DNA from 3 places in the Pseudobutyrivibrio xylanivorans genome. Region 3 is predicted to be linked to each of the others. Evidence: predicted binding sites of a transcription regulator. Region 3 holds the regulator's gene; each other region holds the start of a gene.

Region 1 (10,821 bases), 130 kb from region 3:
ATAATCACTTGTATTAAACGTACCTTGGAAAAATATGGTTATGACATCCCTGATTATTCAACTCTATTAAAATGCGTGGGCCCACCTTTCACTAAATCATTTCCTGAATATCTCCATGTAAGAGATGAAGATTTTGTTGAGATGGTTGCTTATTATCGCAATTTATATGATAAGGAAAATGGGTGCTTGGAGGTCGAAGTTTTTGAAGGAGTAGAGGGACTTTTAGGGGCTTTAGTGAAAAGAGGTTATTGCCTTGGTGTCTGTACTTCTAAACCTGAGGCTGTTTCAAGAAAAATATTAGGGCATTTAGGTATTGATAAATATTTTACTGAAATATGTGGTGCGACTTTAGATGCAAAGGTAAATACTAAAGCGCAGGTTCTTGAGCTCTGCTTTAAACGTTCACCTTGGCATTTAAAGGATGAAACAATTCTTATTGGTGATACTGAATTTGATTGTATTGGTGCTAATTCAATTGGTATTGACTGCGTGGGAATAACTTGGGGCTCTGGAACCAGAGAAGATTTAGAGCACCATGGGGCTGTTGCAGTTTTTGATTATCCAGATGAGGTATTAAACTACATTGAGACCAATTAGATTCAATAGAGTATTTCAGATTATATATCCGCTTACGGTTTATTTTGTTATTTATCAGCTTGGGGCGGGGCTTTTGATAGATGCTTATGGAAATCGATATGGTAGATTGTTGTGCCTGTTGAGTGCTGCAACTATTTCAATCATTCCGATGACAATAATCTATCGGGCTTCACCTAGGCTAGTACCAGAAGCTATTAGAAACAAAAGGCAGGTATTAATTTATCTGCTTTATGTTATTTTAGTGGTAGCGGTTGGAATTGTTACAAATATTATTTTGACCAAAAGCGGTATTGTTGCAAGATCCTCAGGATTTGAAAAGGCTAGCAGTACGCTTACAGATGGCTCATTATTAATTAAGTTATTATGCAATGTAATTGCAGTGCCAATTCTTGAAGAATTGCTTGTGAGGGGAATTGTAGCAGGGCAGCTTTGCTTATGGTACGGACCTGTCATTTCTGTTGTTTTATCATCAATTTGTTTTGGTATTCTACATAATAATATAGTACAATTCATATATGCTCTAATCGTTGGTATTGCACTTGGCGTGATGTATGTAAAGACGAAAAGACTATCCCTTTGTATGCTTGCCCATGGGCTTATCAATCTTACAGTTATTTTATTTAGTTAGAGAATTCTTTAAGGATTAAGGGGGACGTTTGTATGTCAAAAAGTAATGAAGAAATTAAGGATTCTAAGGTGGCGCTGGTAGCCCATATCGTCACATCACTTGTTTTTATCGCATTAGGTGTATGCTTATTGACTCTTGATGCTAGCCTTATTTCTACCATTGCCTATTCATTTTCTGTACTTGCCGTTGGCATTCTATTTATTGTATTTGGCGCATGGTATATGATTAAGTATTTCTTCAATCACGAGTATATTAAGCTTACCAATTACGGTTTTACAATGGGTGTTATCTTGGTAATAATTGGCGCTATATTTATTTTCCAGGCAAATTATATTTCTGCTTATATTGATGCTTTGGTTTGCATTATTGGAATTATTTTAGGAGCAGTAATGCTTCAGCAGTCCTTTGCTCTTTTTCATATCCAAAGAGGTACCTGGTTTTTAAGCCTCATTTTTGGACTTGCTACAGTTGGTGTCAGTATTGCAATCCTTGTTCTTACACCTTGGAAGTTTTTTGATGGAACAATTTATTCATGCGTTTATATGATTGTTGTTGGTGGATTATCGCTTTTCTCCCTTCTTTTGATGGGAATTGGTCTTCATGATCATAAGAAGGATAGCGATAGAAATTATTCCCGCAACATGGAAGATTCACCACTTTCTGCAAAAAAAGCCAGCGATGAGTCAATTTTTGAAGATGAACCTTTTGTTGATAATGTAGAGACTGTTTCACTTAATGAGACAGAGGATTCTTTATTTGAGGACTAGGAAAAATTATGGCTAACGTTGAAGACTATTTAGTATGGAGATCAGATGTACCATTTGAAGTTGACCCATTTAATGAGGTGGATAATGTAGTTTTCTGCGAGCTAGTATATGCTGCGTTTGATGGAATTGTCCCTGGGCCAGGTCTAAAAGAAAAGATATCTTTAGAGGATGCTTGCGAATTATTTTTTGCGAAATATTCAGAGGAGGAGCTTATAAATAAGTCCTCCTTTACAAAGCGAGCTCCTTTTTTATTGCAAAAAATGGCAAGGTCAAAGCGGTACGGTGGCATCAAGATGGCTGGATTTGTAAACCATGTTGATGCTGAAAATCAGACCCAATTTGCTGTTTGTACCTTTTATCTACCTGATGGTACGATTTATGTTGCTTTTAGAGGAACAGACGACACGCTTGTTGGTTGGAAAGAGGATTTTAACATGTGCTTTTCAGAGGGTACAGGTGGTCAGCTGAAGGCGGTAGAGTATTTGAACAAGAATTTTGCCCGCACTATGAAGCATCTTCGAGTTGGGGGACATTCTAAGGGGGGTAATTTTGCAGTTTATGGATGTGCTTTTTGTAAACCGCATATTAAGGATATAATTCTTGAGATTTATAATAATGATGGTCCCGGTTTTATTCCTGAAATAATTAAGTCTCAAGAGTATAAGTCCATCGCTAAGCGTATTCATCGCTACATTCCAGACGAATCCATCATTGGCATGCTTATGCATAGCAAGTCCAAGACAAAGGTAGTAACAAGCTCTACCCATGGTATAAATCAGCATGACTTGTTGTCATGGCAGATAGAAAGAAATCATTTTATTACTGTTGATAAGGTGTCATCGACCTCACTTCTGATAGATGAAATTATCACGAAGTGGGTAGCAAGCTTTGACTATGATACAAGAGCAGCTTTCGGTGATGTATTTTTTGAATCATTGGCTTCTTCTGGTGCAACGAGAATGTCACACATTACAAAGAATAAGGTGAAATCCATTGCAGCGCTAACAAAGGAAATACAGACACTGGATCCTGAAAATCAGGCACTGGTGATGGATGTTCTTTATAAGCTTGTTGCTGTAGGTGGGGACAGTCTTAAAAATACAGTCTTGGAGAAGCTTCTTCCTATCGCTGAAAAACTCCCGAAAAATGTAATAGTGAGAAAATAAGAGAAAAATAGAGATATATTGAGCTTTTGATAGAATTCTATCCGAAATTACTAATCGCTTTTGCTTGAAACTTTTCTGGTAGAATTCTATTATACTTTTTGTAGTTAGCACTCGAACATATAGAGTGCTAACAGATGAAATCAGATTTTTTATTTAGGAGGTAATATAAAATGAAGTTAGTTCCATTAACAGATCGCGTTGTATTAAAGCAGTGCGAGGCAGAAGAGACAACAAAGTCAGGAATTATCCTTGCATCAGCTGCACAGGAAAAGCCACAGGAGGCTATGGTAATTGCAGTTGGTCCTGGTGGGGTTGTAGATGGTAAAGAAATTACTATGCAGGTTAAAGAAGGCCAGAAGGTTATCTATTCTAAGTATGCTGGTACAGAAGTAAAACTTGAAGGCGAAGAATACATTATCGTTCGTCAGAATGATATCTTAGCAGTTGTTGAATAATTGGTTTTTATCTTAAATTGAGAAAAGAGGTAGAATAAAATGGCAAAAGAGATTAAGTATGGCGCAGAAGCAAGACAGGCTCTTGAGGCAGGCGTTGATAAATTAGCAAACACGGTTAGAGTAACAATCGGACCTAAGGGACGTAATGTAGTTCTTGCAAAGTCTTACGGTGCACCACTTATCACAAACGATGGTGTTACAATTGCAAAGGACATTGAGCTTGATGATGCATTCGAGAATATGGGTGCACAGCTTGTTAAGGAAGTAGCTACAAAGACAAATGATGTTGCTGGTGACGGTACTACAACAGCTACAGTCCTTGCACAGGCTATGGTTAAGGAAGGCATGAAGAATCTTGCTGCAGGTGCTAACCCAATCGTTCTTAGAAAGGGTATGAAGAAGGCTGTAGATTGCGCTGTTGATGCTATTTCATCTATGTCAAAGGCTGTTGACGGCAAGGAGCAGATTGCTAGAGTAGCTGCTATTTCTGCTGGTGATGATGAAGTAGGTCAGATGGTAGCTGACGCTATGGAAAAGGTTTCTAACGATGGTGTTATCACAATCGAAGAATCTAAGACAATGCAGACAGAACTTGACCTTGTAGAAGGTATGCAGTTTGACAGAGGTTATATTTCAGCTTACATGTGCACAGACATGGACAAGATGGAAGCAAACCTTGATGATCCATATATCCTCATTACAGACAAGAAGATTTCTAACATTCAGGAGCTCCTTCCAGTTCTTGAGCAGATTGTTCAGTCAGGTGCAAGACTCCTTATCATTGCTGAGGACATCGAGGGTGAGGCTCTTACAACACTTATCCTTAACAAGCTTCGTGGAACATTTAACGTTGTTGCTGTTAAGGCTCCAGGCTATGGCGACAGACGTAAGGAGATGCTTCAGGATATCGCAATCCTTACTGGTGGTCAGGTAATCTCAGAGGAGGTTGGACTTGAGCTTAAGGATACTACACTTGATCAGCTTGGACGTGCTAAGTCTGTAAAGGTTAACAAGGAGAACACTGTTATCGTTGATGGCCTTGGTGATAAGGCAGCTATCGATTCTCGTGTTGCTCAGATTCGTGGTCAGATTGATGAGACTACATCAGAGTTCGACAAGGAGAAGCTCCAGGAGAGACTTGCTAAGCTTGCAGGCGGTGTTGCAGTTATCCGTGTAGGTGCTGCTACAGAGACAGAGATGAAGGAAGCTAAGCTTCGTATGGAAGATGCTCTTAACGCTACACGTGCTGCTGTTGAGGAAGGTATCATTGCAGGTGGTGGTTCTGCATATATCCACGTTCAGAAGAAGGTTGCAGAGCTTGCTGAGACTCTTTCTGGCGATGAGAAGACTGGTGCAAACGTAATTGTTAAGGCACTTGAGGCTCCACTTTTCTATATCGCTGCTAACGCTGGTCTTGAAGGCTCAGTTATCATTAACAAGGTTCGCGAGGCTGAGGATGGTGTAGGCTTCGATGCTTATAAAGAGGAGTATGTAAACATGGTTAAGGCTGGTATCCTTGATCCAGTTAAGGTTACACGTACAGCTCTTCAGAATGCTGCTTCTGTTGCTTCAACACTTCTTACTACAGAGTCAGTTGTAGCTGACATCAAAGATCCTGCTGCTGATGCTGCCGCTGCAGCTGCTGCAGGTGCAGGAATGGGTGGCATGTACTAAAATTTTTGGTTTTAGGTTTTATTTCACCGCTGGTTATGGTATCATAATCAGCGGTGCTTTTTATTTTAAGCCAATAATTAATGAGGTGAATTATGAGCAAAGTAGCAATACTTACAGATAGCAATAGTGGCATTACTCAGGCACAGTCCAAGGAATTTGGAATCTTCGTTGAGCCAATGCCTTTTTATATTGATGGACAGCTTTATTATGAGGATATTGATTTAACTCAGGAACAGTTCTATGAGAAGCTTACACAAGGCGGGGAGATTACTACTTCAATGCCTATCACAGGTAATCTTATGGATTCCTGGGACAATATTCTCAAAGATTATGATGAGCTTGTGTACATTCCAATGTCATCTGGTCTTTCGTCATCTTGCGCTACAGCAAAGATGCTTTCAGAGGATTATGATGGCAGAGTTGTAGTTGTTGATAATCAGCGTATTTCTGTTACTCAGAAGCTTTCAGCATTAGAGGCTAAAAAGCTTGCAGATGAAGGAAAGAGTGCTCAGGAAATCTGTGATGCTCTTATTTCTAATAAATCATTATCTACTATCTATATCACTGTAGATACTTTGGAATATTTGAAGAAGGGCGGACGTCTTACTCCTGCCGTTGCAGCTATTGGTTCACTTCTTAAGATTAAGCCAGTACTTGCAATTTATGGAGAAAAGCTTGATAAGTTTGGAGTAGCCAGAACTATGAAGGCCGCTAAGCAGACTATGATTGACGCTCTCAAGAAGGACATGAAAGAAGTCCTTAAAACTGAAAATTTAGATGATGTAGTTATTTCGATTGCACATACTCAGAACCAGGAGGCAGCAGAGAAGTTCAGAGAAGAGCTTCTTGAGGCGTTCCCTGGTAAAGAGATTTGGATAGATCCTTTATCACTTTCTGTTTCTTGTCACATAGGTCCAGGTGCTCTCGCTTGTACCATTACAAAGAAGTTAATTGATATTGATTAAGCTTTAGCTTATTCAAATATATATTTTTGGTTATTTAGGAGGATTGTTATGGTAAAAGCAGTTGTAGGTGCCAATTGGGGCGACGAAGGAAAGGGAAAGATTACAGATATGATGGCTGCAAATGCAGACATTATTGTACGCTTTCAGGGAGGAGCTAATGCAGGTCACACCATAGTTAATAATTATGGTAAGTTCGCTCTTCACACACTTCCTTCAGGTGTATTTTATAATCACACCACTAGCATTATCGGAAATGGAGTTGCTCTCAATATTCCAATTCTTATGAACGAGATTAAATCCATTGTAGATAAAGGAGTACCTGCTCCACGTATTTTGGTATCTGACAGAGCACAGATTGTTATGCCATACCACATCCTTTTTGATCAGTACGAGGAGGAACGCCTTGGAAAGGCTTCTTTCGGCTCAACTAAGAGCGGCATTGCTCCTTTCTACTCAGATAAGTATGCAAAGATTGGTTATCAGGTTCAGGAACTTTTCGATGAGGAACTTCTCAAGGAAAAGGTTAAGCGTACATGCGACCAGAAGAATGTTCTTTTAGAGCATTTGTATCACAAGCCACTTCTAACAGAAGAAGAGCTTCTTGATACACTTCATCAGTATCGTGACATGATTGCTCCTTATGTTTGTGATACTTCAGCTTACCTTTGGAACGCAATCAAGGAAGGCAAGACAATCCTTCTTGAGGGTCAGCTTGGTACTCTTAAGGATCCAGATCATGGAATTTATCCAATGGTTACATCTTCGTCAACACTTGCACCTTATGGCTGCATTGGTGCTGGTATTCCAGCTCAGGAGCTTAAGCAGGTTGTTACAGTATGTAAGGCATATTCTTCAGCAGTTGGAGCTGGAGCTTTTGTATCAGAAATCTTTGGAGATGAGGCAGATGAACTTAGACGCCGTGGTGGAGATGGCGGAGAGTTTGGCGCTACAACAGGTCGTCCACGTCGTATGGGTTGGTTTGACTGTGTAGCTTCTAAGTACGGATGCAGAATGCAGGGTACAACAGATGTTGCCTTTACAGTAGTTGATGTTCTTGGGTATCTTGATGAGATTCCTGTATGTGTTGGTTACGAAATCGACGGAGAGGTTACAACAGACTTCCCTGTTACTTCAAAGCTCGAGAAGGCTAAGCCAGTGCTTAAGACTCTTCCAGGTTGGAAATGCGATATCCGCGGAATTAAGAAATACGAGGACCTTCCTGAGAATTGTCGCAATTATATCGAGTTCATTGAAAAGGAAATTGGATTCCCTATCACAATGGTTTCTAACGGACCAGGACGTGATGATATTATCTATAGATAAAGATTTAAAAATGCTTTACAATTTAGGTTGTAAGGCATTTTTATTTTGGCTTAACGGGGATGAGTTTATGAGCGATTTAATTCAATCAAAATATTTCAAAATTGGTTTGCTTTGCCTTGTTGTGATTTTGTTGGCTCTTCTAATTTTTTTCTCTCTTGGGAAAGGTGATAAGGTATTTCTTGGAGTTTCTTCTGAAGAGCAAACCTACGCCGATGCTCTTGATAAAGAAAGCGAAGAGAAGGATGAAGGTGAAGAGGTATTCATGATTCCAAAGGAGGATGTTTACAGCTTTCTAATTACTGACTCAAATGGAATCAGATTAACTTTTGAAAATCAGGATGATAATTGGATCTGTACTGATAATACCGATATTGATATAGATGAAAACAGGGTTGATAAGCTCCTTAATTACCTTTGCGATGTTAGATGCGTAAATTCTTATTCAGATGTGGATGGAAGCGTATACGGGCTCGATCAGACATCGAAGGAATATAGGGTTACAGACTCGGCAGGTGGCACTATAATTATTTCTATTGGAAATATAGATGAAGAGTCCGGTGGCGTATATTTTTCAATTAATTATGACTTTTCTACAGTTTATTTAAACAGTGGAAAATTAGCTAAAGCCAGCGAGTACGCAATCCAGGATTTGGTTCAGCTAAATTCAGCAAAATAAGTAATCGTAAGAGTTTTTTACATGTTTACATATTACTGTGGCTGTGCTATTATACTAAAGTACGATTTACTGTAACTCAGGTTTTGGACACTCCGACCTTTTCCTTAGTTACGGCATATTAATAGTTTTATAGGAGGTAATTAAAATGATTACAAAAGAGAAGAAGCAGGCAATTATCAATGAGTATGCTAGAACAGCTGGTGATACAGGTTCTCCAGAGGTTCAGATTGCAGTTCTTACAGCTCGTATATCAGAGCTTACAGAGCACCTTAAGGCTAACCCAGGTGATCATCATTCACGTCGTGGTATGATGAAGATGGTTGGTAAGAGAAGAAACCTTCTTGCATACCTTAAGAATACTGATATTGAGAGATATCGTTCAATTATTGAGCGTCTTGGCTTAAGAAAGTAATCTATACGAGCGGAGTGTATGCTCCGCTCATTTTTCTATGAATTAGTTTTCGAGCCCAATCCGAAGCCACTGAATTTGTTAGCGAAAAACTTTTTATAAGTCAATGTTCTAGATGTTCGCTTCATTTTCAGTAGTTTCGGGTTAGAGCTTAATATAATTAAGTTTATAAGGAGAAAACCATGAAGACATTTACAATGGATTTAGCTGGTAGAACACTTCGTGTAGATATCGGCAGAGTTGCAGCTCAGGCTAATGGAGCAGCATTTATTCAGTATGGTGATACAACAGTTCTTTCAACTGCTACAGCATCTGATAAGCCACGTGATGGCATTGATTTCTTCCCACTCTCAGTAGAGTTCGAAGAGAAGACATACGCAGTAGGTAAAATCCCTGGCGGTTTCAATAAGAGAGAAGGAAAGGCTTCAGAGAATGCTGTCCTTACTTCTCGTGTTATTGACAGACCTATGCGTCCACTTTTCCCAAAGGATTATCGTAATGACGTTACACTTAACAATATGGTTATGGCTGTTGATCCACAGTGCCGTCCAGAGCTTGTAGCTATGCTTGGTGCTGCTATTTCAACATGTATTTCAGATATCCCATTTGATGGCCCATGTGCTATGACTCAGATGGGTATGATTAATGGTGAGTTAATTGTTAACCCTTCACAGGAGCAGTGGGATAAGGGCGACCTTAAGCTTACAGTTGCTTCTACAAGAGAAAAGGTTATCATGATTGAGGCTGGTGCAAACATCATCCCTGAGGACAAGATGATTGAGGCTATTTATAAGTGCCACGATGTTAACCAGACAATCATTAATTTCATCGATGAGATGGTTAAAGAGTGTGGTAAGCCAAAGCATGAGTACACATCATGTGCTATCCCTGAGGAGCTTTTTGCAAAGATGAAGGAAATTGTTCCTCCAGCAGAGATGGAAGAGGCTGTATTCACAGATGAGAAGCAGGTTCGTGAGGAGAATATCCGTCAGATTACTGAGCGTCTCGAGGAAGCATTTGCTGAGAATGAGGAATGGCTTGCAGTTCTTGGTGAGGCTATTTATCAGTATGAGAAGAAGACAGTTCGCAAGATGATTCTTAAGGAACACAAGCGTCCAGATGGTCGTCAGCTTGATCAGATTCGTCCACTTGCCGCTGAAGTTGACCTTATTCCTAGAGTTCACGGTTCTTCAATGTTTACACGTGGACAGACACAGATTTGCGATGTAGTTACACTTGCTCCTCTTTCAGAGGCCCAGAAGATTGATGGATTAGATGCATTCGTTACAGAGAAGAGATACATGCACCACTACAATTTCCCTGCATACTCAGTAGGTGAGACAAAGCCATCAAGAGGTCCAGGACGTCGTGAAATTGGTCACGGTGCACTTGCAGAAAGAGCACTTCTTCCTGTACTTCCTACACCAGAGGAGTTCCCATATGCTATCCGTGCCGTATCTGAGACATTTGAATCAAACGGCTCTACATCAATGGCTTCTACATGTGCATCATGTATGTCACTTATGGCTGCTGGTGTTCCTATCAAGGCTATGGTAGCTGGTATTTCATGTGGTCTTGTTACAGGTGATACAGATGACGATTTTGTTCTTCTTACAGATATTCAGGGCCTTGAGGACTTCTTCGGAGATATGGACTTCAAGGTTACTGGTACTAAGGAAGGTATCACAGCTATCCAGATGGATATCAAGATCCACGGTCTTACTCGTCCAATCGTAGAGGGAGCTATCGCTCGTTGCCGTGAGGCTAGATTCTTCATTATGGATAACTGCATGAGCAAGGCAATTGCAGAGCCACGTAAGGAAGTTGGCGAGTATGCACCAAAGATTATTCAGCTTTCTATCGATCCAGAGAAGATTGGTGATGTTGTTGGACAGCGTGGAAAGACAATCAACGAAATCATTGCAAGATGCGATGTTAAGATTGATATTACAGATGAGGGCAACGTTTCTATCTGCGGTACAGATGCAGCAAAGATGGACGAGGCTAAGAAGATGATTGAAATCATTACAACTGATTTCGAGAAGGATCAGATTCTTACTGGTAAGGTTGTCAGCATTAAGGAATTCGGTGCATTCATCGAGTTTGCTCCAGGCAAGGAGGGAATGGTTCACATTTCTAAGATTGCAAAGGAGAGAATTGA
Region 2 (10,821 bases), 1.0 Mb from region 3:
GAGGATTTAGGCCTTGCCAAAACAGTGGGAGAGAATGATGATGCAGTCAGAATCATGACTATTCATAAGAGTAAAGGTCTGGAATTTCCGATAGTGTTTGTCTGCGGCTGTGGCTCGTCAGGTCGTAATAATACCGATAGTTTTTCTGTGGATAGAGATTTTGGTATTGCACTTAAATATAAAAATCCAGAAACCAGAATTGAGCGCTCAACAGCCTTTTTCAACTTTCTTCGAATAAAGGCAAATGCTTATGATAAGGGAGAGCTCTTTAGAAAATATTATGTTGCACTTACTCGTCCTGTGGACAAGCTTATAATAACGGCAAGCATAAAGCCTACCACAAAGCTATCAGTGCCTGATATTATTGAAAGCTACAAGCCGTCTTCTGGAGTGCTTGACTATCTTACAAAGGAAAAGGCGAGCACTATTATAGAGCTTATTATAAGGGCAATCAGGACTTCAAAATCTCAGGTTCCAATCAGGATTGTGGACTGCGCAGATCTTTTTATAGATGATGTGAAAAAAGAGATTCTTAAAAAGGATACTAGGGATAGAATCAATGCACTTGTGACAGCAGCAAGAGCAAATAAGGATGAGGATAACATTATCGTAAATACGTTATCTTATAATTATCCAAATGCCTTGGATAGCAAATATAAGAGTAAATATTCGGTATCGGAAATTAAGCATCAGGCCATGGAAGAGGCCTTTGAATTTGAGGCTGATGCAGCGCCAGCATTCATTCATAATGAGGACGCAAGCTATGTACCTGCCTTCATCCGAAGACGTGATATGGAAGCGTTAGAAAAAGATGAGGGAGAAGAGAAATCTTCTGTTCCAGCAGGTGCTCTTTATGGAACTGCCATGCACAGATTTATGGAGTGTTTTGACTTTGCAAGAGAGGATTTTGCAAACTCTTTTTCAGAGCAGCTTGATTATATGAAATCAGTAGGCAGCCTTTCTGAGGAAGAACAAAATCGAATCAGATATAAGAAGCTCATTACGTTTATTAATTCACCTATTGCAAAGCGCATGTCTGATGCGGCACTTAATGGAAAACTTTATAAGGAAAAACCATTCGTCTTTGGCAGCAATGCAGATAGTCTTTTTGGTGATGAAATTGCCAGTGATGAAATGATTCTTGTCCAAGGAATAATCGATGTGTATTTCGAGGAAAATGACGGTATAGTTCTTTTGGATTATAAGACTGATAGAGTGGACGAAGACCAGGAATTAGTGCTAAGATATGAGAAGCAATTACAGCTTTACAAATCCGCAATCGAAAAAGCATACAACGTTCCAGTAAAGGAAGTTGTAATCTACTCGTTTGCGTTGGATAAAGCGATACCTTTATAAGATGTAGTTCACATAATAGCTTATATTTTTAAATGAGGCGGTAGGCAGCAAGCTCTTAGGTTTCTCAAGCGCATTCTAAGCTGAGCGGAGAAACACTAAGGCTTGTAGCTGTAACCGCCGGATTAGGAGAATTAGATCATGTATGATAAGAAAGTAATAGAAGTATTTTTAAAGGACCAGCTTAAGCTCTTCCCAGAGAAGGTTGCAGAAGATGAGCAGGAAGCCGCAGAATTCCTTGAGGATGTCTGTGCTGTTGTTTGCAAGAATAAAAAAGAAGTCCTTGAATATCTTGAAGATGCCATGGATACCACTGGTATGACAGAGGATGAAATCCTCTCTGCAGAGGAAGTCTTTGCGATTGGTGATGGAAGATATTTGATAGTAGAGGGATAGGAATGAAGCTTTACAAAAAAATCTGTGCAGCACTTTTAGTGGGTGCAATTTCAATTTCTTTTTCTGGCTGCACATATAATGATAAAACTGTTTATTTTGACACTAATAGTGGCCGAAATACAGTGTTTAAAATCGGTGATATGAAGTGCTCAAAGAAAGAAGCACTTACATATCTTTTAAACGAAAAAAATATCTATGGTTCAGTTGATGGTGTGAACCTTTGGACAGAGGATTTTGATACCGACACAATGACTGGTTCCATCAAGGATTTAACAATGGAACATTTAACACGTGTTTTTGTTTTAAATCTCTACGCAGAGGAACATGAAATTGTACTGACAGAGACTGAGCAAAAAGCATGCCAGGATGCAGCAAAGGAATATTATTCTTCACTTAATTCTGCAGAAAAATCTTTCACCGGTGCAAGCAAAAAAGACATTGCTGCAATGTATGAAAAATACGTTCTAGCAATGAAGGTATATAGAAGCTTAATGGACTCAGTTGATGAGGAAGTTTCAGAAGATGAATCCCGTGTTATGGAAGCATTTGTTTTGTTTGTCTCCGATAAGGAAAAGGCAAATGAAATCCAAGGCATGATTGATTATGGATATACATTTGAACGTCTTGCGTCCACTTATACAGAGCTTGATTCTTACCAGGTTACATTTGCTCGTGGAGAGTACCCAGACGAGGTTGATAAGGTAGTTTTCAATCTTGATACAGATGAAGTTTCAACTGCAATTTCTGCAGATGGTGGTTACTACTTTTTCCAGTGTTTGGATAAGTATAATGAAGAGCTTTCTGAAGCAAATAAACAGGTCATAATCGATAATAGAAGAAAGCAGGTTTTGAATGATATTGTTACTGATTTAGAGGAGAGATATTTCTCTGATATGAATACTAAATTATGGGATGAAATTTCATTCCCAGAGGATGTTTCTGAACTCACATCTGCATCATTTTTTAAAACCTTAAACGACAATTTATAAGGCTTCATAATTTCAAAAAAAATAAAAGTTATTATTCGTAATAAAGTTCATACGAATAATAATTTTTTTCTTTTTATTAAGAATAGTGATTCTTTTGATGTAAAATTATCATAAAAAGAATTTATATATTTGGTTTTATTGTTAATTTGGTAGAAAATTACACCAATAGACTAGCAATTAAAATAGAGAATGACTATAATATGTTTTAAATAAAAAAACAAAGAATTTATTACTCAAATAGGAGGGTGAAAAATGGTTACTAATGTAAAGAGCGCTAGTGCAAAAGTTACAGTTGAAGATGTTAAAAAATCAGCTGCATCTGCAGCATCAACTGTAAAGGCAGCAGTCGCTAGTACAACAGAGGCTACTAAGAAAGCAGTAGAAGAAGTTAAGAAAGAAGCTACAGCAGCAAAGAAGACTGCGACAGCTGCTAAGAAGACAGCTACAAAGAAAGCTACTACAGCAAAGAAGGCTGCAACAAAGACAGTTAAGAAGACAGCTGCAAAGGCTAAGAAGGCAGTTTCTACTTCAGCAGTTATTCAGTATCAGGGACTTGAGTTCTCAGAGGCTGATTGCTTAAAGAAGGCACAGGCTGCTTTCAAGAAAGACTACAAGGGCAAGACACTTGAAGAGCTTAGCATCTATATCAAGCCAGAAGAGCGTAAGATTTATTACGTTGCTAATAAGGACAGTGTTGGTTCAGTAGATCTTTAATTATTATTTTTGAGAAGTAAATTTTATTGTTGTAACGTATGGTCATATCGTATATACGATATGACCTTTTTTAACGGGTGTATGTCATTCGTATGACATACACCCGTTAAAAGAATATCTACAGGATTACCCTAAATACTCAAAAACAATCAAATGTACTCAAACATTGTAGTAAATTTACACAAATTCACTATATTATTTTTGCATTCTATTCACAAATCTAGTATTTTACACAATAAATCGTATGTCAACCGATTGACACAATCACATAGCAATGATAATATCTTCACATAAACAACACACAACCTATTTTTGAAGGAGGGTTAATTGTAATGAAGAAGAAGTTAGTGTCACTTGCAATGGTAGCTGCTATGTCAGCTTCACTTGTAGCATGTGGTGGTTCTGATGGAGGAGCAGCTTCATCAGGTGAGAAGGCAGAGAGCACAGGGGTTTCAATCACAATCCTTAACTCTAAGACAGAGATTCAGACTCAGTTCGAGGAGATGGCTGAGGAGTACGAAGCAGCAAAGGGTGTTCACGTTGAAGTATATAATGCTGATACAGATACAACAGTTGCATCTCAGGTTGCTACAAAGTATGCATCAAACGATCCATACACAATTACAATGGTAGATGCAAAGGATATTTACTCACTTGCAGATGATTATGCTTATGATCTTTCAGGTCAGGATTGGGCTAGTCATACAACACTTGGTATCACAGTTAATAATAAGCTCGCAGGTTTCCCATTCTGCGTAGAGGCTAGAGGAATTATTTACAACGCTGACGCAATCGAGAAGGTTACAGGCGAAGCTTTTGATCCATCATCTGTTGCAACACTTGATGATTTCCAGGCACTTCTTGATAAGCTCGTAGCTGGTGGCATGGAGCAGCCAGTAGGTATTCTTTCAGAGTACTGGTCACTTGGAGCTCACTGGTTCCCAATGGTTTATGAGGAGCAGGCTGATCCAGATGCTTATGTAAACGGACTTCTTGCTGGTACAGAGGACCTTGCTGGAAATCAGAAGTACAACGAGCTTATGGATACATTTGAGACACTTGTTAAGTACAACTACGCTAAGGGTTCTGCTTCAAATGCTGATCGTGAAGAGACATCTATGAAGCTTGCTCAGGGCGATATCGCTTTCATGTTTGGTGGTAACTGGGATTGGTCAGTAATCAACCAGTATGACTACACAGAGCACCTTGGCATGATGCCAGTTCCACAGAACACAACAGATGGTTCTAATGGAAAGCTTGTTGGTGGTGGTTCTAAGTACATCTTCGTTGATAGCTCTGATGCAACATCTGAGGAGCAGAGACAGGCTGCACTTGATTTCCTTAACTGGCTTGTAAACGATGCTGAAGGAAATACATTCCTTACAGAGAAGTGTGCACTTGTTCCAGCATTTGATAATATCGATGCTTCAGCACTTGACCCACTTTCACTTTCAGTTAAGAACTACGCTGATGCAAACAATCTTATCCCTAACTACAACTATCTTCCAGATGATCACATGACAGTTGTTGGACAGGAGATTATGCAGAAGTATCTTGACGAGGCTATTGATAGAGCAGAGGTAGCAAAGGAAGTTACTGACTACTTCAAGACAGCAACTCCTATTGCTCACTAATCCTTAATTGACATGATAGGGCCTTGGGATAACCTAAGGCCCTAATATATGAAAGGGAATAATATGAAAACAAATACAATGAGCTACAAATTAAAGCAGTATTTGCTTTTTGCAGGTGTATCCACAGTGATTTTCGCTTGCGTTGTAATCATACCTTTTATTTATGGTTTATACCTTACATTTACAAGCTGGGATGGTGTATCTCGTAGCAAACCATTTGTTGGAATTACCAACTACGTAAATGCGTTTGCAGACGCTGGATACTGGACATCTCTTGGACGTACATTTATCTATTCAGCAATCGCTGTAATTTTGGTAAATGCGGTGGCCTTCATTATCGCTTACATGGTTACAAGTGGTATCAAAGGTCAGAATTTCTTTAGAGCAGGTTTCTTTGTTCCAAACCTTATCGGTGGTATCGTACTCGGTTATGTTTGGAAGTTTGTATTCAATAAAGCTTTGGTTTCGTTGGCAGGCTCTATCTCATCAGGCCAGGCTAAGTCACTCCTTGCAACAGAAACAGGGGCGATAGCAGCACTTATCATCGTATCTGTTTGGCAGTACGCTGGTTATATGATGCTTATCTATGTTGCAGGTTTCATGAGCGTTTCAGAAGATGTTATTGAGGCGGCAAAAATTGATGGCTGTACAGGAACACAGTCAATCATTCACATATCAATTCCACTTATGACAGCATCATTTGTTCAGTGCTTGTTCCTTACAATCACAAGATGCTTCATGGTTTACGATGTTAACCTTTCATTGACAAATGGCGATCCTTACGGTAGCTCAGCACTTGCAGCTATGCATGTGTACAATCAGGCATTCGTCAATAAGAATTATGGTACAGGCCAGGCTGAGGCTCTTATCCTCTTCGTAATCTGTGCAATTATTGGTGGAATTCAAGTATACGTTGGTAAGAAAGGGGAGGTGCAGGCATAATGGAAAACGAAAAGGCAGCTCGCAACAAAAAAATAAGACATGCCATTATGATTATTTTCCTTACACTTTTGTTTATAGCATTTGTATTCCCTTTCATAATGGTTATCATCAATGTGTTCAAGGTTAAGGCAGATATTACTGCAAATCCTTTGGCACTTATCGGTAAGCATGGATTTACCTTGGAAAATTTCCCAAATGCGGTAAAGAAGATGAACTTCTTCCTCTCATTTGGAAATTCACTTTTCATCACAATTCTTTCTACAATCGGAACTATCATTTTATCATCAATGACAGCTTATCTTATTGTTAGAAATAATTGGAAGGCAAACAAAATCTTATTTGTACTTATGATTGCTTCAATGGTTATTCCATTCCAGGTTCTCATGATTCCTCTTGTTTCTCTTTATGGTGGAATCTTTGGTGTACTCAATCATAGAATTACATTGATTTTCATGCACATAGGTTTTTCACTTTCAATGGCTACATTTATGTTCCATGGAAGTATTCACACAAATGTGCCTATCTCTCTTGAGGAGGCAGCTACAATTGATGGATGTAACAAATGGCAGATTTTCTCTCAAATCGTATTTCCGATATTGAAGCCAACAATTGCTACAGTTGCTATTATCGACGCAATGGCATTTTGGAATGATTATCTCCTTCCATCACTTGTTCTTGGACGCAAGGAATTATATACTATTCCTATTGCAACAAAAGTATTCTACGGCACCTATTCAACAGATACAGGATTGATTATGGCAGCACTTCTTTTAGCAATGCTTCCTATTCTTCTTTTGTATTTGTTCCTGCAAAGATATATCGTAGAAGGAATTACTGCTGGGGCAGTTAAATAAGGAGAGAGTATATGGCGACACTAAAGGATGTGGCAGCAGAATGCGGACTGACTGTTACAACTGTTTCAAGGGTTTTAAACAACAGGGGGTATATTAGCGACGAGACTCGGAAGAAGGTATACGCTGCTATGGATAAGCTCAATTATAGGCCCAATGAAGTCGCTAGATCTCTATCTAAAAAAACTACAAATACAATCGGGGTAATTGTGCCACACATTAGGCATCCATATTTTTCGGAAATGATTAGCAACATCGAAAATGCTGCTAGTAAAAAAGGGTACAAGATTATCCTTTGTAATACTAAGGGGAGAAATAACAAAGAAAAAGAGTATCTGGACATGTGCACTAGCAATCGTGTGGCTGGAATTATACTTTTCTCAGCCAGCGTTGCAGTGCAGGAGTTCACTGACAGCAATATTGCACTTGTCACTGTTGAGCGATTCGTTGAAAACGGTACTGCGGCCGTTGAATGCGATAACCGACAGGGCGGTGAGCTTGCTGCTCAGCATTTGATTGATTGCGGTTGTAAAAAGCTTTTGATGGTCAGTGGTGTTTCAGAAAATTTGATGCCTGCTGATGATCGAGCTATAGGATTTGAGGATGTTTGTAAGCGGAACAATGTCTTCTACCAAATAGTTTCAACTTCAATTGGTCAGTATAATAGTTTGGATTATCATGAGCTGTTGGAAGGGGCTCTTGAGTTGGACGAAGAGATAGACGGTGTTTTCGCCAGCTCGGATCTTATCGCTGCACAGGTTCTTCAGGTCTGCGCAAAGATAGGTCGAAGAGTTCCAGAGGATTTAAAGATTGTGGGCTTTGATGATGTTATGATTTCACAAATCACCGACCCACCGATTTCCACAATCCATCAGCCAATAAAAGAAATGGCAGAGGCAGCTGTTGATATGGTTATCGACGCCTCAGAAGGCAAAACTGTTCCAAAGCGAACCCTCTTGCCAGTTACGCTAGTAAAACGAGAAAGTACATAAATACGAAAGCACTTTGCAAAGTTTGTAAAGTGCTTTTATTTGTATGACATTTTATGGCATGAAAGTGTAACAGCCAGAAATATCGTATTTTTGTTAGCACTCTTATTAATAGAGTGCTAAAAATCTATTGACTTCTCAAATCCTCAGTATTATCATATATTTCAGTGATAAATAATGAGCTGTAGCTAACAAGCTCTTAGGTTTCTGAATGAGGCATTCTATAGCCGAAAGAAGAAACTCTAAGGCTTGTTAGCGTAACAGCGGTGTATATAAGGAGTGAGGATAATGAGTAACAAAAAAGGTAGTTTATCAATCACAAGTGAAAATATTTTTCCAGTAATTAAGAAGTGGTTATATAGTGACCATGATATTTTTTATAGAGAGCTTATCTCAAATGGCTGTGATGCTATCACAAAGCTTAAGAAGTTAGACATGATGGGAGAATATTCTCTTCCACTTGATTACAAGGCAAAGATTCAGGTTATCGTAAGCCCTGAGGACAAGACTCTTACATTCATTGATAATGGTCTTGGTATGACAGCTGAAGAGGTTGATGAATACATTAATCAGATTGCTTTCTCTGGCGCTACAGATTTCCTTGAGAAATACAAGGACAAGGCTGATTCGGATCAGATTATTGGACATTTCGGTCTTGGATTTTATTCTGCATTCATGGTTGCAGATGAGGTTCACATTGATACTCTTTCATATAAGGATGGCGCTACAGCAGTTCATTGGGAATGTGATGGCGGCACAGAGTTTGAAATGGGCGATGGCGACTGGGATTCAGTTGGAACAAAGATTACACTTTTCTTGAATGAAGATTGCCTTGAGTTTGCTAACGAGTATCGTGCTCGTGAGGTTATCGAGAAGTATTGCTCATTCATGCCTACAGAGATTTATCTTTCAAAGAAGGATGCACCTGAAGAGTATGAGACAATCGATGCAGCTGACAAGAGAGACACAGATAAAGTAATCGAAGAGATTCACGAGGAAGCCAAGTTTGAAGAAAAGGAAAACGAAAACGGAGAGAAGGAGCAGGTAGAGGTTTCTCCAGCAAAGGACAAACTGAAGATTGTTAAGCGCCCAGTTCCTCTTAATGAGACTCAGCCACTTTGGACAAAGTCTCCATCTGAGTGCACAGAAGAAGACTACAAGAAGTTCTATCGTGATGTTTTCCGTGATTATAAGGAGCCACTTTTCTGGATTCATCTTAACATGGATTATCCATTCAATCTCAAGGGTATTTTATATTTCCCTAAGATTAATACTGAGTACGATTCAATTGAAGGAACAATCAAGCTTTACAATAATCAGGTATTTATCGCTGATAATATTAAGGAAGTCATTCCTGAATTCTTAATGCTCCTTAAGGGTGTCATTGACTGTCCAGATCTTCCTCTTAATGTATCACGTTCTGCACTTCAGAATGATGGATTTGTTACAAAGATTTCTGAGTACATTACAAAGAAGGTTGCTGATAAGCTTACTGGAATGTGCAAGACTGAAAAGGAATCTTATGAGAAGTATTGGGATGATATCGCTCCATTCATCAAGTTCGGTTGCTTAAAGGATAATAAGTTCTGCGATAAGATGAATGACTACATCTTATTCAAGGATATTAATGATGCTTATATTACTCTTCCAGAGCTTCTAGTTAAGGAAGAAAAGGCTACAGATGAAAATGGCGATAAGGTTGAGGCAGAGGTTGTCGATGAGACAAAGGATGCAGATGCAAACAAGGAGCCAGAGGACACTAGAAAGACAGTTTACTATGTAACAGATCTTCAGCAGCAGTCACAGTATGTAAACATGTTCAAGGAGCAGGGACAGAATGCGGTTATCCTTGATCACGCAATTGATACTTCATTTATTACTCAGCTTGAGCAGCGTAATGAGAATTATAAGTTCTGCCGTATCGATGCAGATGTTACAGATACTATGGTAGAGGAGACAGCCGAGGACGAGCTTAAGTCTGAGACAGAGACTCTTACTGAAGTATTCCGTAAGGCACTTAATAATGAAGGCCTTGATGTTAAGGTTGAGAAGTTCAAGAACAAGGATCTTTCTTCAATGCTCACAGTATCTGAAGAGAGCCGCCGTATGCAGGACATGATGAAGATGTATGCTATGGGTGGAATGGACATGGGAATGTTTGGCTCAGCTTCAGAGACACTTGTACTTAATGCAAACAATGATTTAGTTCAGTACATTCTTAACAATAAGGACTCTGAAAACGTGCCAACTTTTGCAGCTCAGCTATATGATTTGGCTAAGATTGCAAATGCACCATTATCACCTGAGGCAATGACTGAATTTGTTGCACGTTCTAACAAAATCATGATGTTATTAGCAAAGTAATATTTGAATGCAAGCTTGCATTTATAACGAATGGCAGACAGAAATGTCTGCCATTTTCTAATAATTGCTATAATGTAGAGCAAGAATTCGTAATAATATGTTAGTAATGTGATAGAAGTGTGAATAAATTATTGAAAAACTATGTACATTAGACTATCATAGATTCATGGGGAGGATACGCACTATAATCAGCGTATTTTTTATGAGTTGGGGGAAATATGGCGACAGCTAGTAACAAAAAATGGTGGAAGAATTCTATTGTATATCAAATCTATCCACGCTCTTTTTGCGACAGTAATGGGGATGGAATAGGTGATATTCCTGGAATCATTTCTAAACTTCATTATCTTAAGGATTTAGGGGTCGATATTATTTGGCTCAGTCCTGTTTATCAAAGCCCTGGCTATGACAATGGCTATGATATTTCTGATTATAAGGGCATCAATCCAGAATATGGCACAATGGAGGATATGGAACGGCTTATCAGTCGTGCCAAAAGACTCGGTATAAAAATAATAATGGACCTTGTTATTAATCACACCTCGGATGAGCATGAGTGGTTCAAAAAGGCTCTTGATGGTGATGAAAA
Region 3 (10,821 bases):
CACCCATTGTCTCGATTGAAAGAGAAAGTGGTGTTACATCAAGAAGAAGGATATCGCCTGCACCCTCATCACCAGCGAGCTTACCACCCTGAATAGAAGCACCGATAGCTACGCACTCATCTGGGTTAAGAGTCTTGCTTGGCTCGTGTCCTGTAAGAGCCTTTACCTTATCCTGAACTGCTGGGATTCTTGTAGAACCACCAACAAGAAGTACCTTTGAAAGCTCTGAAGCGTTAAGACCAGCATCCTTAAGTGCCTGGTTAACAGGACCTGCTGTAGCTTCTACGAGATCATGTGTAAGCTCATCAAACTTAGCACGTGTAAGGTTCATATCGAAGTGCTTTGGACCTTCAGCTGTAGCTGTGATGAATGGAAGGTTGATATTTGTAGTTGTTGCTGAAGAAAGTTCCTTCTTAGCCTTCTCTGCTGCTTCCTTAAGTCTCTGAAGAGCCATCTTGTCTGTAGAAAGATCTACTCCCTCAGCTGCCTTGAACTCAGCAAGCATCCAATCTGTAATCTTCTGATCGAAATCATCACCACCAAGTCTGTTGTTACCAGCTGTAGCAAGAACTTCGATAACACCATCACCGATTTCGATGATAGATACATCAAATGTACCACCACCAAGATCGTATACCATAATCTTCTGCTCCTGCTCGTTATCAAGACCATAAGCAAGTGCAGCTGCTGTAGGCTCGTTGATGATACGCTTTACATCAAGACCTGCAATCTTACCAGCATCCTTTGTAGCCTGACGCTGAGCATCGTTGAAGTATGCTGGAACTGTGATAACTGCCTCTGAAACTGTCTCACCAAGGTAGTTCTCAGCATCACTCTTAAGCTTCTGAAGAATCATAGCTGAAATCTGCTGTGGGCTGTACTTCTTGTCGTCGATGATACGGCCATTGTCTGTACCCATATCTCTCTTGATAGAAGCGATTGTCTTTTCAGCATTTGTAACAGCCTGACGCTTTGCAGGCTCACCGACAAGTCTCTCACCTGTCTTTGTAAAAGCTACGATAGATGGTGTTGTTCTAGCACCCTCTGTATTTGCGATAACGGTAGGCTTTCCACCTTCCATAACAGCAACACAGCTGTTAGTTGTTCCTAAATCGATACCAATAATCTTTCCCATTTTTATTTCCTCCTATTTTCTTACTAGTGTAATCTGTCTAAATTTGTATCGTCGGCCAATGGGCCTCCTGATGTTCAAAACCTTCGCTTACTCGGTTTTAAACATCACCTAGTTAGCAACCTTTACCATTGAATGACGAACTACGCTGTCATTATACATGTAGCCCTTCTGGAATTCTTCTACGACGATATTCTCGCCTACTTCCTCATCCTCAACATGCATTACTGCATTGTGGAAATCTGGATTGAATTCCTGTCCTACAGCCTCGATAGGCTTAACACCAGCCTCTTCAAGAGTTGTAAGCAACTGCTTGTATATCATGAGCATTCCATCAGCAAATGGATCTGCTCCCTCCTCAACTGTAGCAAGACCTCTCTCGAAGTTGTCTACTACAGGAAGAATCTTTTCAATGATGTTCTTAGCACCCATGCTAAACATCTGAGACTTCTCTTGCTCTGTACGACGGCGGAAGTTTTCAAATTCTGCCATCTGACGTAAAACCCTGTCATTGAGCTGTTCGATTTGCTCGTCTCTCTTATCCTTTTTCTTTTCTTTCTTCTTGAAGCCCTTCTTAGATTCCTTTGCTTCGCCCTCGGCCTTATCAGCCTCTGTCTGCTCTGCCTCAGAATTCTCGGTAGCTTCTGTCATTTCTTCAGCGTTCTCTACTGCCTCTTTAACTGCTTCTTCAGTAGAAAACTCTTCCATCTTTTCTGTATTCTCTGCCACTACTAACTATCTCCTTAATAACTTTCATCAAGTCCCACGTTTATCATTTTCTTTAAGTAATTTATCAAGCTGTCCCTTGAGACTCTTTATATTATCAACAACATTCTCGTAATCCATTCGCTTTGGACCAACGATACCAATGGTACCCTTGACTCCATCGCCAAGCTCGTATGTTGCTGTAACAATCGAACAATCCTTCATGGTAGAAATTGGTGTTTCCTCACCGATATATACCTGAATTCCTGTATTCTCACCATCTGTTGAGCTATCACTAAGCAATTCCATAAGTGATTGCTTTTCCTCAAAGGTATCTAAAAGTTCTGATGCCTTCTTCGAATCCGCAAGCTCAGGATACTTAAAAATATTGGTAGCTCCTGAGGTGTAAACCTGCAAATCCTCATCCTGAGTGATTGTCTCAGCTACGGTATCAAGCACCTGGGCTATGATTTCATCATGAATGCCTGCCTGCTCTTTAAGTCTAGTAATAAGTGCCAGATTAATCTGGTCAACCGTAAGGCCATTAAGATTTGTGTTGAGAAGCATATTTAGCTTCAACATAGTTTCATTATCTAGTGGTTTCTCAACATTTATAATCTTGTTCTTAACGATGTTGCCATCCATGACAACTACCGAAAGTACCTGATGCTCGTCGACAGCTGAAAGCTGAACAAACTTCAAACGATTTGAAACAACTGCTGGTGCAGAAATCATTGTTGCGTACTGTGTGTTGGTTGCAAGAACCTTTGCCACATTCTTAAGAAGATTTTCCATCTTCTCAGTCTTCTCAATCATCCATTCCTGCATCTGTGAAACTTCCTTGTCCTTGGCAGCTATCAGATTGTTAACATAGAATCTGTAGCCCTTGTCCGAAGGAATTCGGCCTGCCGAGGTATGAGGCTGAACAATGTAGCCTAAATCCTCAAGATCTGACATCTCATTTCGAATGGTGGCTGAGCTTAAATTCAAATCGGTATATTTAGAAATTGTACGGGAACCAACCGGCTCTCCTGTCTCTAAATAGTTCTTAATAATAGCGTTTAGTATTTTAACTTTTCTCTCATCAAGCTCTGTATCAGCCATACATTCACCTCACTTTGGAAAGGTCTTAATTTTGTTAGCACTCACTTATTTGGAGTGCTAATCATTTACTGATGTTAATTTACACCTACACAAATAGTTTGTCAACAGACTTTATCCTTTTTTTATATTTATAAATAGATAAAAAACGCCAAACATGGTAAACTATTCAAGGTTAAGAAATATAAATAAGAAGAGGAATTTATGGATCAGAGTAAAATTAGAAATTTTTGCATTGTTGCACACATCGATCACGGCAAGTCTACCCTTGCTGATCGTATCATACAGATGACAGGTACCCTGACCGACCGCGAGATGCAGGCACAGGTTCTTGATAATATGGATCTTGAACGTGAGCGTGGAATCACAATCAAGTCTCAGGCCGTTCGTATCATCTACAAGGCTGATGATGGTCAGGAATATATCTTTAATCTTATTGATACTCCAGGTCACGTGGATTTCAATTATGAGGTTTCCCGCTCTCTCGCTGCTTGCGATGGTGCGATTCTTGTAGTTGATGCAGCCCAGGGAATCGAGGCTCAGACTTTGGCAAATGTTTACCTTGCCCTTGACCACGACCTTGATGTTATTCCTGTTATTAATAAGATAGATTTGCCTTCTGCAGACCCAGATCGCGTCATTGAGGAAATCGAAGACATTATCGGTCTCGAGGCTCAGGATGCTCCACAGATTTCTGCAAAGACAGGCCTTAATATTCATGATGTTTTGGAGGCTATCGTAAATCAGCTTCCTGCACCAAAGGGCGACCCAAAGGCGCCTCTTCAGGCACTTATCTTCGATTCACTTTATGACCCTTACAAGGGCGTTATTGTATTCTGCCGTGTTAAGGAAGGAACTCTCAAGGTTGGGGATTCTGTCCGCATGATGGCAACAGGTGCCGAGTTTGATGTTGTTGAGGTTGGCTATTTCGGAGCAGGTCAGTTCATTCCATGTGACGAGCTTCCAGCCGGCATGGTTGGCTACATGACAGCCTCTATTAAAAATGTCCGTGATACACGTGTAGGTGATACAATCACTCACAAGGAAAAGCCTGCAGCTGAACCACTTCCAGGCTACAAAAAGGTTAACCCTATGGTTTACTGTGGTATGTATCCTGCAGACGGTGCGAAATATCCAGATTTAAGAGATGCTCTCGAGAAGCTTCAGCTTAATGATGCAGCTCTTCAGTTTGAACCAGAGACTTCTGTTGCTTTGGGCTTCGGATTTCGTTGCGGTTTTCTTGGACTTTTACATTTGGAAATTATTCAGGAGCGTCTTGAACGTGAATATAACCTGGATTTGGTTACTACAGCTCCATCAGTTGTTTACCGTGTCCACAAGACGGATGGCGCAATGATAGAACTTACAAATCCTAGCAATCTTCCAGATCCTTCTGAAATTGATTACATGGAAGAACCAATAGTTGAAGCCGAGATAATGGTTTCAAGCGACTACATCGGTGCAATTATGGACCTTTGCCAGGAACGTCGTGGACAATACATCAGCATGGAATATATTGAGGAGACTCGCGCCCTCATCAAATATACTCTTCCACTAAATGAAATCATCTATGATTTCTTTGATGCACTTAAGAGCCGCTCACGTGGATATGCTTCCTTCGACTATGAAATGAAGGGATACATGAAATCCGAGCTTGTTAAGCTTGATATCCTTATTAATAAAGAAGAAGTTGATGCACTTTCATTCATCGTCTTCTCCGGAACAGCCTACGAGCGTGGACGCAAAATGTGTGAAAAGCTCAAGGACGAGATTCCACGCCATCTTTTCGAGATTCCTATTCAGGCTGCCGTTGGTTCAAAGGTTATCGCCCGCGAAACTGTAAAAGCTATGCGCAAGGACGTTCTTGCAAAATGCTACGGCGGTGATATTTCTCGTAAGAAGAAGCTTCTCGAGAAGCAAAAAGAAGGTAAAAAGAGAATGCGTCAGATTGGTAATGTGGAGATTCCACAGGCAGCCTTCATGAGCGTTCTTAAGCTTGACGAGGACTAAAATGACACCTATCGAACTATATATTCATATACCTTTTTGCGTAAAAAAATGTTTATATTGCGATTTCCTGTCAGGGGTTTTTGATGAAAAAATGCAGCGACGCTATGTTGCTGCATTATGCACAGAAATTAAGTATCAGGCTGCAAGCCATCCTGATTGTATTGTTTCTACTATATATGTAGGTGGTGGCACCCCATCTTGGCTTTCAGAAGATTTAATGGATGCAATTATCACCACGGTCAAGCAGTATTTCAAGCTGAATCCGATGGCGGAGATTTCTGTGGAATGCAATCCTGGTACTCTCTCTGCTGAAAAGCTTAATGTATACCGTTCCATCGGCATTAATAGACTTAGTATCGGTCTTCAGTCAGCAAATGATGACGAGCTCAAGGAGCTCGGTCGAATCCACGACTACAACCGCTTTTTGCACACATTTGATTTAGTTCGAAAAGCTGGCTTTGACAATGTAAACGTAGATATTATGACAGGACTGCCTCATCAGACTAGAGAAAAGCTTGAGCGAACACTTAACGCTGTTACCATGCTCCGTCCAGAGCATATTTCAGCCTACTCTCTTATCATTGAGGAGGGTACACCATTCTACGACAAATACAAATTCGATGCTGTTAAGCAGCAGGCTGGAATGGAAACTGAGGACCTTCCTACTGACGAAGAATCCTACAGGCTTTATAAATTCACCATGGACTATTTAGCAGCCAAAGGCTACAAGCGATACGAAATTTCCAACTATGCCCGCGGAGGCAAAATCTGCCGTCATAATGTAGGCTACTGGGACAGAGTTCCATATCTTGGTCTAGGTCTTGGCTCAGCATCTTTATTTAACAATGTTAGAACAAACAACATTCGCGACATATATAAATACTGCGAGATTTCCGAGGCTATTGCCTCTGGAAAACAGGTTGAATCCGAGCTGTCCTCGCCCTACTTTGAATCAGAGGAAGTCCTTTCTAAAAAGGAAGCAATGGAAGAATTCATGTTCCTCGGCCTTAGAAAAATAGATGGAATTGCCAGAAGCGATTTTTATCAGATGTTTGGCCTTGATATCGAGGCAATCTACGGACCTATCATCACAGCCCTTCGCAATCAGGGATTCATGGATGCCAAAGAAGGCAGACTTTTCCTTACTGATATAGGAATTGATGTTAGTAATCAGGTCCTTTCAAAATTTTTATTAGATAAATAGATGATAACTCTTGACAAAGAGGGATTCATTATCTATTATATTTGAGTATGCGTTGAACTGTCCGTGTCCGGCTACAACGTATTTAAATTTGAACATTTTATTTTTATACAAATTGGAGGTGTAGCAACACATGGCAAATATCAAATCTGCAAAGAAGCGTGTTCAGGTAACAGCTGTTAGAACTGAGCGCAACAAGGCAATCAGATCAGAGGTTAAGACATACGTTAAGCGTGTTGAGGCTGCTGTTGAGGCAAAGGATAAGGCACTTGCTGAGTCTGAGCTTAAGGCTGCTATCAAGGTTATCGAGATGGCTGGTTCAAAGGGTGTTTATCATGATAACACTGTAAGCCGCAAGGTATCTCGTCTTTCAAAGCTTGTTAACACACTTGCTTAATTAATTTTTAAATATTCAAAAGCCAAGGTCCCGTCAACCTTGGCTTTTTTATTTACTTCATTTCCTGTTTTTCTTCAAACTTCTTTTCAAGGGCCGCTGCGACCGTTTTCTGCCAGTTTTCCCCCTCAACATTTTTTTGATATCCCACAAATTCTCTCTTACCACTTATCTCTTCCATCTGCTTTTTAGCAATATAGCGCTGTAAGAACTGGGCATGGTTAGAGGAAATAATACAGCCACTAGTGGTTACGCCATTCTTTTCCCTGGTATTCACAACCTTACAAACCAGTCTGGCAAGTTCAACCGGCTCTCCCTTGGAATCAAAATCTGTCAAATGAAGGAAGAACGGCTGTCCCTTGGAGATATTCAAACTTTCCGGGTTAACAAATCCAACTCCACAGTAAGACATATCTCGAATAAGCACATTATAGTACTGACCATCCATCTCTATGTTCATCCGTCGGTCTAAATCAACCCTAACCCCACGGCGCCTGTTAAACTTTTGACCGTCGTTACACATAGCCTTCAGAAGCTGAATATTCTTACCAGACTGAAGCCTCACCTTAAAGATTTTAACGTCTCCCCATCTGTACACACCCTCGTCAGTGACTGCAATAAGCTCAAGCTTTGAGAGATGCCCCTTAAATGAAACCTTGAAAAGCTGCTCCTCCCACTCTTTCACCACATCCCCCACAGGAACAATAAAAGAACCATAGATACTCTTAAAGTTTGCAAGCTCTGCATCAGAAATAGAGACATAGTCAACAGGCAGCTCCATTTTCTTATTATCTAGAATTGCGATAATCGAGAGTGTTACCTGCGAATCAATTTTGTTGATTGTAAGAATATTTTTATCCATATCACCATTATATCAAAAACATTTCACTTAAGTATCATGAATTCTCCACTGCTTTCATGATATATTTAGCATAGGACTTCAGGCAATAGTATTAGGAGAAATATTTTGAAGCAATATAACTATGAAATCCGCCAAAAATCAAAAATACAGCCTACATTAGCCAAGCTAAAGGCCGAAATATCCGAGCTGCATTACAGCTCTTTGCTTTTTCATGTCTACACAGCTAACTATATAGACGAAGAAATACAGAATTTACAGCATGAAATCCTTGATGTTTTTCCAGATGCCCTTGTAGCAGGTACCAGCACTAATGGTGCGATTTGCCAGGGTCAGCTTTCTACAAATGGCGTCGTACTGGCTGCTACTGTTTTCGATTCAACTGATGTTGCTGTATACTTGTTAGATTGTCCTCCGGGCAACGAGACTGAAACCGGAGATAAAATCAGAGAAATAATTGACTCAACAAGTGAAATTAAGGCAGCCGAAATCCTCATAACATTAAAGTCTATAAACAGCCGTATTGTACTTACAAATGCTGAAAAAAAGAAGGCAGATATACATATTTTCGGTGGCGGTAGCGCTGATGCTGATATATCTGGAAACGACACTAAGGTAATCAGCAATGATTCTCTCTCCAAAACCGGAGTTGCTTTAGTAACCTATTCCGGACCAGATTTGATTGTAGAAATAAATCACGCCATTGGTTGGAAGCCTTTGGGCAAAGATTTTGCAGTTACAAAAATCGAAGGTAAGCATCTATACGAGCTGGACAATGTTCCAGCCGGTCAGATATATGCAAAATATTTGGATATCCAAGCGGACGATGATTTCTTCTCTAATATTCTAGAATTCCCAATCATGTCGCATCAGCATGGTTATGATGTTCTGCGCCTTCCATTCTCTTGTTTAAAAGAAGATAACTCAATTATTTTGGCGGCAGATATTGATAAAGGAACACCTGTAAATCTTTCCTATGGTGATCCTGATGTAATACAGGCAGATGTAAGAGAATTGTATAATAAAACTCTGGAGTTTGCGCCACAGGCTATATTCCTATACAGCTGCGGTGTCAGAAGACTGTACTGGAAGTATCTGATTAATAAAGAAACTGGACAGTTCTCTTCTATTGCACCAGTATGTGGCTTCTACTCTTCTGGCGAGATTATGAATATGGGTGATTATATTATCGAGCATCATGTAACCCTAATTGCTGTCGGTATGCGAGAAGGTGCAAAATGTGAAATTACCCATGCCCATAATATTGACCGCCTACTTCCAATGTCGGATGAGCAAAAGATACACAATCAGATTTCTATGGTTCGAAGGCTTGCAAATTTTATTAATGTTACCTCTGCAGAGCTTAGAGAGGCTAACGAACAACTTAAAGAAATCGCTGAGACTGACGAGCTTACTGGTCTTTACAACAGACGTATGCTTCATCGTCTTGTTCATGATGCCCTTCATAGAGCAAAGAAATACAATATTCCAATGACCCTTGGAATCGTAGATATTGATAATTTCAAGAATGTAAACGATACCTATGGTCACGATATTGGCGACCTGGTACTCAAAAGAATCTCTGAAGCTATGTATCATGAAATAGAAAAACTCCCAAGTAGTATTTTCGGACGCTGGGGAGGCGAGGAATTCCTGTTCATTGCACCTACACTTCCAGTTGAAAGGATACTTGATAATATGGAGGAAGCAAGAAAAAGAGTTTCCTCTACCATAATCGAACCTGTAGGAATAGTGACAATAAGTCTTGGTGTCACTGAATTCTTACCAGGTGATACAGAGGAAACTCTATTTAAACGTGCAGATGATGCACTTTATGAAGCTAAAAACACAGGAAAGAATAAATCTTGTGTAAAATAATTACTTTCCTGCATATTTCATAATTATAAGCTCTACGGCCAGCTTCTCGTCAAGCTGGCCTGTTTTAACGCTCTTTTCAAAATCAGCCGAATCATTAAGCAGTGCATTTATTTCATGATCTGAGAAATTGGATGCAAGCTGAAGTGTTCTTTTTACAGCAAAATCTGGTGAGCCAACCTTTCTAGCAATGGCTGACACATTGTCGCCACCAGCATATAGTTGCTTTATAACCTTCATCTGCCTAAACTGACGAACTATCATGTAAAGGATTCGCATAGCTGGCTCCTTGGCCGCAAGCATATCCTGATATAAATCCAAAGTCTTTCTCAAATCCTTAGCTGAAATAGCATTTATCATATCAAAGATTTTGGTTTCAACTCTGGCAACGCAGATTGCATTAACATCATCTAATGTGATTTGATCTCTATCACCAACATAGGTGATAAGCTTCTCAAGCTCTGTTGCCATATTATCCATGCTGTCGTGAGTCATCATAAGAAACTGGCTCCAAGCCTCTCGCTTCATCTGCTTACCAGCGCTCTTAATCATTCCACCAACCCATTTTGCCAAATCACTCTCATTTGGCATATTGATTTCAATATCACGACTAGCAGCCTTGGCAGCCTTATAAAGCTTTCCTCGTTTATCTGCTGTTGGCTCCACAAAAATGAAAATCGTAAATTCAGGAATTGTGCCTAAATACTCTCCCAGTTTTTCAGGCATCTTCTTTCCAAAACCGCTGTTTTCAATAAGAATAACTCTGTGTTCGGCAAAGAACGGCATTGTCTCAGCTTGGTCTATAATTTCAAGCTCATTGATTCCAGAGTCTGAATACTTAGAGAAATTCATATTATCGCCCTCAGTAACAAGAGCAGCTAATAGCTTATTCTTGTACTGAAGCTTTAGGTAATCCTCCTCGCCATAGAGCAAATAAATATTCTTAAATTGTCCGTTTGCAATGTCTTCGTCTATTCGTTTCATAGATAAAAGTATACCTTAAAGTCCCTCTCCGTTAAAGTCTGGAATAAAGCTTTCCTGCGCCACCTTTCTATCCTGGATAAAAGCATTAGTGACACCTAAATCAAGTGCATAATTAACTACCGATTCATATTCACGCTTTGTGACGCGACGGTTAATTTCCGGATATTTCTCTGCAATATGTGGCATTGGCGTGTATTGACTCATAAGACTAATGTAAATACTATCTCCATAGGTTTCATAAAGATATTTAACTATAGCCTTTGAGTCTTTTGTGTGACCAGGAAGAAGAAGCTGGCGAACAATCACTCCTGATTTGATAAAGCCCTTCTCATCAAATACAGTTGTTGGACACTGGCGCACCATTTCTTCTATCGCAGTTTTTGCAATCTCAGGATAATCCTTTGCATGAGAATATTGTGATGCCAGCTCACCGTCCAAGTATTTAAAATCAGGTAAATACGCATTTACGATACCTTCAAGTAGCCTTAGGCTTTCAACCGTCTCGTAGCCACTGGTATTGTAAATAATTGGAATATAAAGACCATTATCCCGAGCCGACT

What was found. Region 3 encodes HrcA, which represses chaperone genes, less so after heat shock. Its sites were predicted from a motif close to TGTTAGCACTCNNNNNNNNNGAGTGCTAACA; they were not measured.
Region 1: groES (co-chaperone GroES) is a predicted target of HrcA. The motif match lies at 3,261-3,291, and genes of this name have one in related genera.
Region 2: htpG (molecular chaperone HtpG) is a predicted target of HrcA. The motif match lies at 7,963-7,993, and genes of this name have one in related genera.

What each region holds. Positions count from the first base shown of each region.
Region 1 is NZ_CP043028.1:2,692,092-2,702,912, forward strand. It holds gene FXF36_RS12165 (HAD hydrolase-like protein) at 1-597, shown strand, start outside; gene FXF36_RS12170 (CPBP family intramembrane glutamic endopeptidase) at 584-1,225, shown strand; gene FXF36_RS12175 (NfeD family protein) at 1,258-1,992, shown strand; gene FXF36_RS12180 (Mbeg1-like protein) at 2,001-3,158, shown strand; gene groES (co-chaperone GroES) at 3,329-3,613, shown strand; gene groL (chaperonin GroEL) at 3,653-5,287, shown strand; gene FXF36_RS12195 (DegV family protein) at 5,380-6,252, shown strand; gene FXF36_RS12200 (adenylosuccinate synthase) at 6,301-7,575, shown strand; gene FXF36_RS12205 (DUF4340 domain-containing protein) at 7,643-8,251, shown strand; gene rpsO (30S ribosomal protein S15) at 8,397-8,663, shown strand; gene FXF36_RS12215 (polyribonucleotide nucleotidyltransferase) at 8,843-10,821, shown strand, end outside.
Region 2 is NZ_CP043028.1:153,419-164,239, reverse strand. It holds gene addA (helicase-exonuclease AddAB subunit AddA) at 1-1,356, shown strand, start outside; gene FXF36_RS00735 (glyoxalase) at 1,495-1,749, shown strand; gene FXF36_RS00730 (peptidylprolyl isomerase) at 1,752-2,738, shown strand; gene FXF36_RS00725 (DUF6465 family protein) at 2,991-3,452, shown strand; gene FXF36_RS00720 (ABC transporter substrate-binding protein) at 3,785-5,086, shown strand; gene FXF36_RS00715 (carbohydrate ABC transporter permease) at 5,165-6,028, shown strand; gene FXF36_RS00710 (carbohydrate ABC transporter permease) at 6,028-6,882, shown strand; gene FXF36_RS00705 (LacI family DNA-binding transcriptional regulator) at 6,894-7,871, shown strand; gene htpG (molecular chaperone HtpG) at 8,157-10,232, shown strand; gene FXF36_RS00695 (glycoside hydrolase family 13 protein) at 10,451-10,821, shown strand, end outside.
Region 3 is NZ_CP043028.1:2,563,246-2,574,066, reverse strand. It holds gene dnaK (molecular chaperone DnaK) at 1-1,135, opposite strand, end outside; gene grpE (nucleotide exchange factor GrpE) at 1,244-1,840, opposite strand; gene hrcA (heat-inducible transcriptional repressor HrcA) at 1,889-2,941, opposite strand; gene lepA (translation elongation factor 4) at 3,143-4,948, shown strand; gene hemW (radical SAM family heme chaperone HemW) at 4,935-6,152, shown strand; gene rpsT (30S ribosomal protein S20) at 6,283-6,546, shown strand; gene FXF36_RS11565 (PilZ domain-containing protein) at 6,599-7,405, opposite strand; gene FXF36_RS11560 (sensor domain-containing diguanylate cyclase) at 7,511-9,280, shown strand; gene holA (DNA polymerase III subunit delta) at 9,281-10,261, opposite strand; gene FXF36_RS11550 (radical SAM protein) at 10,277-10,821, opposite strand, start outside.